Regions from separate parts of the Lederbergia graminis genome, predicted to be linked through region 1. Evidence: predicted binding sites of a transcription regulator. Region 1 holds the regulator's gene; each other region holds the start of a gene.
The links. Region 1 encodes Rex, which represses fermentation and respiration genes when NADH is low (regulators of the CRP and FNR family bind a similar motif). Its sites were predicted from a motif close to TTGTGAAATATTTCACAA; they were not measured.
Positions count from the first base shown of each region.

Region 2: the regulator Rex is predicted to act here: its motif matches at 1,768-1,785, upstream of ACFPM4_RS12010 (TIGR04053 family radical SAM/SPASM domain-containing protein).
Region 3: the regulator Rex is predicted to act here: its motif matches at 1,618-1,635, upstream of pflB (formate C-acetyltransferase).

Region 1 covers NZ_JBHSMC010000003.1:5,847-9,131, forward strand. Annotated here, with positions in the region: gene ACFPM4_RS04540 (ABC-F family ATP-binding cassette domain-containing protein) at 1-588, opposite strand, end outside; gene moaC (cyclic pyranopterin monophosphate synthase MoaC) at 713-1,213, shown strand; gene ACFPM4_RS04550 (redox-sensing transcriptional repressor Rex) at 1,240-1,902, shown strand; gene ACFPM4_RS04555 (twin-arginine translocase TatA/TatE family subunit) at 1,969-2,163, shown strand; gene tatC (twin-arginine translocase subunit TatC) at 2,178-2,930, shown strand; gene ACFPM4_RS04565 (YdiK family protein) at 2,968-3,171, opposite strand; gene ACFPM4_RS04570 (CPBP family intramembrane glutamic endopeptidase) at 3,165-3,285, opposite strand, start outside.
Region 2 covers NZ_JBHSMC010000014.1:385,020-388,304, reverse strand. Annotated here, with positions in the region: gene hemY (protoporphyrinogen oxidase) at 1-562, opposite strand, end outside; gene ACFPM4_RS12010 (TIGR04053 family radical SAM/SPASM domain-containing protein) at 588-1,703, opposite strand; gene ACFPM4_RS12005 (YlbF family regulator) at 1,914-2,327, shown strand; gene ACFPM4_RS12000 (hypothetical protein) at 2,682-2,840, opposite strand; gene ilvB (biosynthetic-type acetolactate synthase large subunit) at 3,008-3,285, shown strand, end outside.
Region 3 covers NZ_JBHSMC010000014.1:21,262-24,546, forward strand. Annotated here, with positions in the region: gene pflB (formate C-acetyltransferase) at 1-1,533, opposite strand, end outside; gene ACFPM4_RS10245 (hypothetical protein) at 1,744-2,430, opposite strand; gene ACFPM4_RS10250 (DUF2521 family protein) at 2,568-3,011, shown strand; gene cwlD (N-acetylmuramoyl-L-alanine amidase CwlD) at 3,105-3,285, shown strand, end outside.

The DNA.
Region 1 (3,285 bases):
CTCAATATCTAAATGGTTCGTCGGTTCGTCCAGTATTAACAAATCAGGTTTCGTTAGTAAAAGTTTCGCCAATGCTAATCTCGTTTTTTGCCCACCACTTAAAGTAGAAATGAGTGTAGAACAATCTTTTTCATAAAAGCGCAAACCATGTAATACAGAGCGAATATCGGATTCGTATTGATATCCTCCAATTTCTTTAAATTTCACTTGGAGTCTATCGTATTCATGTAGCAATTTTGCTGCTTCGCTTTCACTTACGGTTGCTAGATCAAGCTCTATTTGGCGAATTTCTTTTTCCATTTCTCTTACTTTCGCAAAAACAGATAGCATTTCATCCCAAATAGATAATTTTGATTCAAGTCCAGTGTTTTGTGCTAAATAATCAATTGTTACATCTTTCGGCTTGACTATCTGACCAGAGTCATAGGAAAGGTGGCCTGCGATTATTTTTAATAAAGTAGATTTACCAGCACCATTACGCCCAACTAGGGCAATGCGGTCATTTGTTTGTATTTCAAGTTTTATATTGGATAATATTAATTCTGCTCCAAAGTATTTTGTTAGTTGTTGAATTTGTAACAACATCATATTATTTCACCTCTAGTTTCATAGTTAGTTTACCGTATATATGCTGCAAACTTCAATCATGGAAAGTGAGAACAATAAGACATGTCGGAAAAAATAGTGTATGATATTACAAGGGGGGCTGTCCGTGAGTAATTTGACACATTTTAATGAAGAGGGTCGGGCGAAAATGGTGGATGTAAGTGATAAGCCCGAAACGGTTAGAATTGCAAAAGCGCAATCTAGTATTGAAGTAAATGAACTTATATATGAACATATACAATCAAACCAAATAAAAAAAGGGGATGTACTTGCTGTCGCTCAAGTAGCGGGAATTATGGCAGCTAAAAAAACATGGGATATTATACCTATGTGTCATCCAATTCCATTAAAGGGGATCGATATTTCTTTTAACTGGAAAGAACAACCACATAATAAGTGGAAACTAGAAATATTCGCTACCGTTAAGACAATTGGAAATACGGGAGTAGAAATGGAAGCATTAACAGCTGTTTCTACGGCGGCTTTAACGGTATACGATATGTGTAAAGCAATAGATAAAGGAATGATTATTGGTCCAACCTTTCTCCTGGAAAAATCAGGTGGAACTAAAGGGAAGGATTTTAAACGAAATGATGTTGAGATATAATTTAGCATTTGTGCGGAGGTAAAAAGATGAGCGAAGAAACAATGAAAATACCACAAGCGACAGCAAAACGGCTGCCATTATATTATAGGTTTATCAAGAATCTCCACGCTTCTGGAAAACAGCGTGTTTCGTCCGCAGAGCTAAGTGAAGCTGTAAAAGTAGATTCTGCAACGATTAGGAGAGACTTTTCTTATTTTGGTGCGCTTGGAAAAAAAGGTTATGGGTATAATGTAAACTATCTACTATCATTTTTTAGTAAAACATTGGATCAAGATGAAATAACGAAAGTAGCGCTAATTGGTGTAGGTAATTTAGGTACTGCGTTTTTGAACTATAATTTCCTTAAAAATAACAGTACGAAAATAGCGATGGCATTTGAAGTAGATCCATCGAAAATTGGTACTAATATCGGTGATGTACCAGTATATGATATGAAGGAATTAGAGCAACGTTTAAACGAAGAAGAAATTACTGCGGTTATCTTAACGGTTCCGGTCAATGCAGCACAACAAATTACTGATCGTTTGAAGGATACTGAGGTGAAAGGCATCCTTAACTTTACACCAGCAAGATTATCTGTACCACCTTCTGTTCGTGTTCATCACATCGATTTAGCAGTAGAACTACAATCTCTTATCTATTTCTTGAAAAATTATCCGAATCCTGACACGGAAAGTTCACAAGAATAAGCAAATTGTCAATAGCAAAATTACATGTAATCCGTTAAACTATAACTATTAAGGAGGTGGGCGCAAATGGTATTAGGAGCTATCGGTCCAGGTAGTGTCGTTATTATTGCTATTGTAGCATTACTGATTTTTGGCCCAAAAAAATTACCGGAATTAGGCAAGGCTGCCGGTAAAACGTTACGTGAATTTAAAAATGCAACAGCAGGTCTGGCAGATGACGTAGATCCAGTAAAGGATAATAAAAAAGACGCCGACAAATGATAGGATGAACAGTTATGAATCAGAAAGAAATGACTTTTCTTGACCATATAGAAGAATTAAGAAAACGGCTAATGACGATAGTCGTTTTCTTCGTGTTAGCAGTTATTGTAGGCTTCCTCGTCGTAGAACCGATTATAAACTTTATCCAAAATGCGGACGTAGCTGAGGAACTTACAATGAATGCGTTTCGTGTTACAGACCCTTTTAAAGTTTATATGAATATGACATTTGTGATCGCACTAATTATTACATCTCCTGTTGTATTATATCAACTATGGTCATTCGTCAGCCCTGGTCTACTGGAAAAGGAACGAAGAGTGACTTTATCTTATATTCCTGTTTCTGTTCTTCTTTTTCTCGGGGGCTTGGCATTTTCTTATTTTGTTCTCTTTCCATTTTTGATTAAATTTATGCTCGATCTTTCGAATGAAATGAGCATTCAATCAACTATAGGAATTAACGAATACTTTCAATTTCTCTTTCAAATTACGATTCCATTTGGATTGCTCTTTCAGTTGCCGGTTGTCATTCTCTTTCTAACTAGACTAGGGATTATTACGCCGATGTTTTTAGCTAAGATTAGAAAGTATGCCTATTTTGTATTGCTAGTCATTGCAGCGATTATTACTCCGCCAGATGTTATTTCTCATTTAATGGTCACCGTCCCTTTATGTTTACTATATGAAATTAGTATTTGGATATCGCGGATCGGCTATAGAAAGGCGAGAGCGGCAGAGTTAGAGGTTGAAAATAATATACAAAAATAAAGCAGGAAGATTCATCATTTGAATCTACCTGCTTTTTTTATTGGTTCTTCTTCATGTTTTTCAACTTAAAGTGTATCGCGATTAATCGGAATCCTGCTCCAAAGTCAAATGTAGCAATTAGTAGTAAAATATAAACGAAGAAATTCCAATCGTTCATTTTTACTTGTTGAATGGCGAAGTATGTAAAAAGAACGCCAAGAATAATGTTAATAATCCCAGATGATAGTGGTGATCTCACCATAATAACCCCCTTATCCAGCCTTGTACATGTATAGCGTTATCCAATGTCGAGAATTGAGCGACCGTAACAAGGGTATTCATCATTGCATGTGAGATAATCGGCACAATGATTCGT
Region 2 (3,285 bases), on a different contig from region 1:
TCAAACTTAAGAACTGTGTATCCCCAGAATAAATTCCAGAAAGCAATGGTTCCGTTATATTTTCTAGAACCTCTTTCCCTAATCTCCGTTCAATAAAAGACCCTAATGATTCATCTTCTTGATCATCTTTTTTGGGTAACAGAAAATCCATCGCAGCTCTCGCTTTTCCGAGTGGAGAAATCAACCCCGTTTTTACAAATGATGAAAACTTTGTCGGAATTCCAAGGACAAGTCCCATTGGCATAGGATGCAGTTTACCTTTATGAAGAATGTAATTTGTTTTTGCATTTGCATTTGTTGCCACTAACTCATCTTCTAATCCCAGTTCTTGTACCAATTTTATAACGGGAAGTTTCCTTGCTAGAAAAGAGTCAGGACCTTTTTCAATGACAAAGCCATCACGTTGTACTGTCTTAATTTTTCCACCTACATGATTACTTTTTTCGATTAGCGTAATCTCCACAGGTATTTGTTGTTCTTCCAATAATCTTTTTGTATAAAATGCCGCACTTAACCCCGATATTCCGCCACCAACGACAACAACTTTTTTATGATTATTCATTTTGGTGTATCCTTTCATGAAGCTACTAGTTATTTTGCAACTGCACTTTCCTCGTTTTCTCCCATGCTTTTGGGATATAAGGACAATATGGTTCACTTTCTAAATAGTCACCTGTTACTGCATATGCACGTGCTCTTGACCCACCACATATCTCCTTAAATTCGCAAACTCCGCACTTTCCTTTTAATAGGGATTTATCACGTAATTGCTTCATAATAGGTGAGTTACGATAAATATCAATTAGTGATTGTTCGCGTACATTGCCACATACGACTGGAAGAAATCCACTTGGGTACACTTCACCAATATGACTAATGAAGACAAATCCATCTCCATCATTCACACTTCTAGGTGCACGACCTAATAAATCTTCACGTTTTGTTTCGATTCCTGAGGTAGATGTCCCAATTCTTGCTTTTTCTTGTAAAAATACTCTTCGATAATGTGGAGCCTCTGTCGTCTTTACCCCATATGGCATTGTTTGTTGAATTTGATATAGCCATTTCATAACTTCCTCATGCTGTTCTGGTGTAATGATATCCTTCGCCATTCCTCTGCCTGTTGGAACGAGGAAGAATAAGCTCCACAATACCGCTCCCATCTCTTTTACCTTCTCTGCAATCTTTGGTAAATCTGTGAGATTATAATTCGAAACAGTAGTATTCACTTGGATGGGAATATGAAGCTCCTTCAGATATTCGATACCTCTCATCGTCATATCGTAAGACCCTCTTGTTCCACGGAAATGATCATGTATCTCTGCACATGATCCATCTAAGCTAAATGCCCAACGAGATAAACCAACATCCTTCGCCTTTTCAATTGCCTTCTTCGTCACCCTTGGCGTTGCACTTGGTGTCATCGAAACCGATAACTTTTTCTCTTCAATCGCATACTTTGCTAAATCATATAAATCCGGTCTCATTAACGGGTCGCCACCGGTAAATACGAAAAGTGGATTATCCATTTTTGCAATATCATCAATTAGCTTTTTTCCTTCTTCAAATGAAAGCTGTCTTGGATCTGCCTTGTACTGTGCCTCTGCCCGACAATGCAAACATTTCAGTGCACATGCCCGAGTTACTTCCCATATCACAATAAATGGATTTTCGTTATAATCTCTTTCTCTCCTGAATGACATTCATAATCCTCCCAACATATCGCATAAGCGTTAAACTCATTCTAATAAAAATAGCATTTGAGGTTTGTGATGAATGTCACATGTTTAGTTAACGAGATAAAAATACCTTCCAATATGTGAGTGTTGTCACAGATATGTTGACAAGAACATTGTAGATTAATGATGAAGGTTATTTTTCCATCTACATAAAAATTTTGAGGAGGTGCATGTATGATTGTTAAAATGGATACAGATTTTGTTTCCGAAAAAATGGAAGAGCTTTGTTCCGCCATTTTAAATCAAGATGCCTATATTGAATTACGAAGTAAGATAGAAAAATTTACTGAAAATGAGGAAGCTGTTAAGCAATATGAAGAATTTGCAGACATGCAACGATCATTACAAGAAAAGGAACAACGTGAGGGCTTATCACCATCCGAAATCGCTGCTTACGAACAGATAGAACTGGAACTGTATGATAACCCTGTAATAAGAGAATTCTTAAATGCCCAACGTGAATTCAGCGATGTTCACAGCATCATTAACCAATACTTCACTAAGACCATTGAGCTGAATCGTCTTCCAAGCAGAAAAGAAATAAAAAAAGGCGGCTGTGGCTGCGGCGGAGCTTGTGGTAATCATTAAAGTGCATGAAAAAACGGTAGCTCTATGGCGGCTATCGTTTTTTACTTTTAGAAGAAGGACTTTGAAAGCATTTTGGAGGTTTACTAGTGGTAGATAGTAGGTTACTAGGAGATTACTTGCCGTTATCGGTGATTCACTAGCCATTTGGGTTTGTTTACTAGCCGTTAACTTTGATTTACTGGCCATCTGTGTCTGTTTACTAGCCATCATTCCTCTTTTACTAGCCGTCCTTCATTTACTGGCCGTTCTATACAGATTACAAGCCGTCGCATCTTGGTTACTAGCTGTCATCGGTGATTTACTGGCCATACTTGCCTATTTACTAGCCATCATTCTTCTTTTACGAGCCGTCCTTCATTTACTGGCTGTTCTATACAGATTACAAGCCGTCGCATCATGTTTACTAGCCATCATCGGTGATTTTCTGGCCATCCGTGTCTGTTTACTAGCCATCGCACTTCTTTTACTAGCCATTACTCTCCATTTACAAGCCATCTTTAATTTACTGTCCATTCACTCCTGTTTACAAGCAGTTCCACTAAGTCCAATCTCAAAATTAGCTCTCTTCCTTTTTAAAATGTGATGCAAGTCACAAATACTAGCAGAACTTTCTGTTAAGGTGAATGACATATTAGCAAAAAAACTGAATTTTCTTTCCATAGACAGAGGAGATGTTCGTAATGTATGGTGCACAATTACTTATTAAATTACTAGAGGAACATGGGGTCGACACTATATTTGGTTATCCAGGAGGAGCAGTGTTACCAGTATATGATGCATTATTTGATTGCCAAAGCATAAAGCATATTCTCGTTCGCCATGAACAAGCTGCTGTTCATGCTGCAGATGGGTATGCACGTGCAACCGGAAAACCTGGTATAGCTTTAGTTACAAGTGGACCAGGTGCCACGAATGCAGTGACAGGAATTGCTACTGCTCATGTCGATTCTGTTCCACT
Region 3 (3,285 bases), on a different contig from region 1:
AGCCATTGTTCGTACTACGTTTCTATCATGTAGAGCCATCTCAATCCGTTCGTAGCTATATTTATCATGCATATAATGAATAACATTTAACGTATTCATATATAAACCTGCTAACCATTCCATCACTTGATCGAACTTTTCCATCACTTCTTCATACTTCAATACGTCTGAAGTAATTGGTGCAAATTTCGGTGCTACTTGGATCTTTTTCATTTCATCTACGCCTCCATTTATTGCGTAGAGTAATGCTTTAGCTAAATTTGCTCTCGCCCCAAAAAATTGCATTTGCTTTCCGATTTTCATTGCAGATACACAACAAGCTATTCCATAATCATCACCATAGATCGGGCGCATTAGATCGTCATTTTCATATTGAATAGAGCTTGTTTTGATAGACATATATGAACAATACTTTTTAAACTCCTCTGGCAATTGTGTGGACCAAAGGACAGTTAAGTTAGGCTCAGGAGAAGGACCAAGGTTATCTAAAGTATGCAAAAATCGAAAAGAATTCTTTGTAACTAGTGGTTTACCTTCTAAACTAATCCCAGCAATTGATTCTGTAACCCAAGTAGGATCTCCACTAAATAATTCATTGTACTCGGGAGTTCTAGCAAACTTAACAAGTCTTAATTTCATAACAAAATGATCGACGAGTTCTTGTGCTTCTTTTTCGGTCAAGATACCATTTTGTAGATCTCTTTCTATATAAATATCAAGGAATGTTGATACTCTACCCAAACTCATAGCAGCGCCATTTTGTTCTTTAATAGCTGCTAGATAGGCAAAGTATAACCATTGAAACGCTTCATTGGCATTACTTGCTGGTTTTGAAATATCAAATCCGTACATTTTACCAAGTTCTTTTAGTTCGTGCAGTGCACGTATTTGTTCTGCTATTTCTTCACGGTTACGAATGACATCTTCGGTCATTGTTCCGTTTCCGACAAGTTCTAAGTCTCTTTGCTTTTGCTGTATTAAGAAGTCAACTCCATACAGAGCAACACGACGATAGTCACCAATTATTCGTCCTCGACCATATGCATCAGGAAGACCAGTGATGATGCCCGCAGATCGTGCTAATCTCATTTCAGGGGTATATGCATCAAAGACACCTTGGTTATGCGTTTTTCGGTATTTCGTAAAAATCTCATTTACTTCATCCTCGACCTCATATCCATATGATTCTGCAGCAGCAGTAGCCATGCGAATACCACCATAAGGTTGTAATGACCTTTTAAAAGGTTTGTCCGTTTGAATACCTACGATTTTCTCTAAATCTTTATTTAAATAACCAGGACCGTGAGATGTAATGGAAGATACTATTCTTGTGTCCATATCCAGGACACCACCATTTTCACGCTCAGCTTGAGATAATTTCATTACTTGGGTCCAAAGCCTATTCGTTTCTGCTGTAGGACCTTCTAAAAAATCACCATTCCCATTGTATAATGTGAAATTATTCACAATAAAGTCCCGAACATTTACTTCCTCCTGCCAACTACCTTCTACGAAACCTTTCCAATGATTCATGATGGAAAAATCCCCCTTTACTATTTTCAATTAGTATGTCAACGATGAAGATATTGTGAAGTAATGAGCATAAGAGCGTATGATTTGTGAAATAGTGAGCAATATCTTCAGTTTTATTATATCATGGTCCTCGGTATTATAATAGCGATTTCATAAAAAATTATAAAAATATCCCTATTCAAATAAAGGGAACAGGGATAGTAGTACTTTTTATGATATATCGGTCATTAGATCTTCATTAATATCAAAAAATAAATTTAGTTCATCAGAAAATATATGAACATTATGTTGGTTCAAAAAATAACGCTCACCATCATAAAAAATTTTATATTTTCCAGCAAATGGTGTTGAAGTATATAAGATAATGAAAAAAGACTGTATGTCATCTTGCGAATAGCTCACCTGATCAGTGACATTTCCTAATTGAAAAACGCGAATTATTTCATTTAATACTTGAGAATCTGTTATTTCCTTTTTTATTTCATCATTATATAGTTCAATTTTTGATATTTTCCTTTTGGTAAAGACAGGGAAGTCAAGAAAGTCGGTACTCTCACGAGAAAAAATTTTATAGCCATTGATTGCGCTTTTATCTTTTACTGCGATTAAATGGGGATGATTAATTACGGAGTACAACTTAGTTCCAACTTCTAAATATGCTGCATCACCGTCTTTTGATTCATAATCTGGATCATGTATGTTTCCGTTAAGAGTATGCTTAATCACACCAATTACTTCTCCAATGAAAGCAGTATCTGATAGTTCTGCACGCAAGTCTGAGCTATATTTTCCTCCATTAAATTGAAGAAAATCATTCCATTCAATCTTGGTCTGCTCCATTTTATTACATCCACTTAATATAAAGACTAAACATGCAAGTGGTAACCAGATTCTCATGAAAACACCTCCCCATTTAATAGACGAAAAAATGAAGAAAATGTTTCACTTAGGAAATAAAACCAAGAGTCAAAATCTCCTATGCGTGCATGAGTTTTTCAACATAGTTGGAAACTAGATATAGGAGGTTGAAGCAAATGATGACTGTTTTAACATCTTTTGAAGACAGGAAAAAAGAAAAGCAATTAGCCTATGAACGCAAATTATTACGTGATTTGCCAGTTCAAGAATTGAAAAAAAGTGTTATGCTCCATTTTAATCAAATCAGAAAACAAATTGGTCCGATGGACGAGGATGTAGAAGAAGTATGCTTTGATGTGGCAGTTGAAGCTTTTTTAATAGGTGGGGAGTATAGTCGATTTTCAATGCATGGTGAAACCATTCATATGGCAAAGAAAAGATGTACACAATCTATTGATGAATTTATTGATACATTATTTCATTTTTGGCTTTATTGGAATTTAGATAAAGAAAGGATAAGAGAAGATAGTATATATAGCTCTTGTGAAAAATTTGTGGATTATTGGTGGAAGAAAGGTTTTCTGAAGGGGGAGCGTCGCTACAAGTTAAGGTTACATTAGAGTGATTGTATACAATTACATGAACCATTTTTGTTCTAAAATAGCTACTTGTCCCATATTCTTTTACGAGGATAGGGAGAAGGGGAAGATGCAATGAGGAAATATTGGAAATGGTTCATAGTTTTTGCTGGGGCAGTAGCACTGTTTCTTCTTTTTCAACAGCAGTTAAAAACGAAGGAAACATTTGAGGCATGGAATCTCCCGCTTTCAGGGAAGATTATTTATCTAGACCCTGGACATGGTGGTCCTGACGGAGGGGCAGGAGACTCAGATG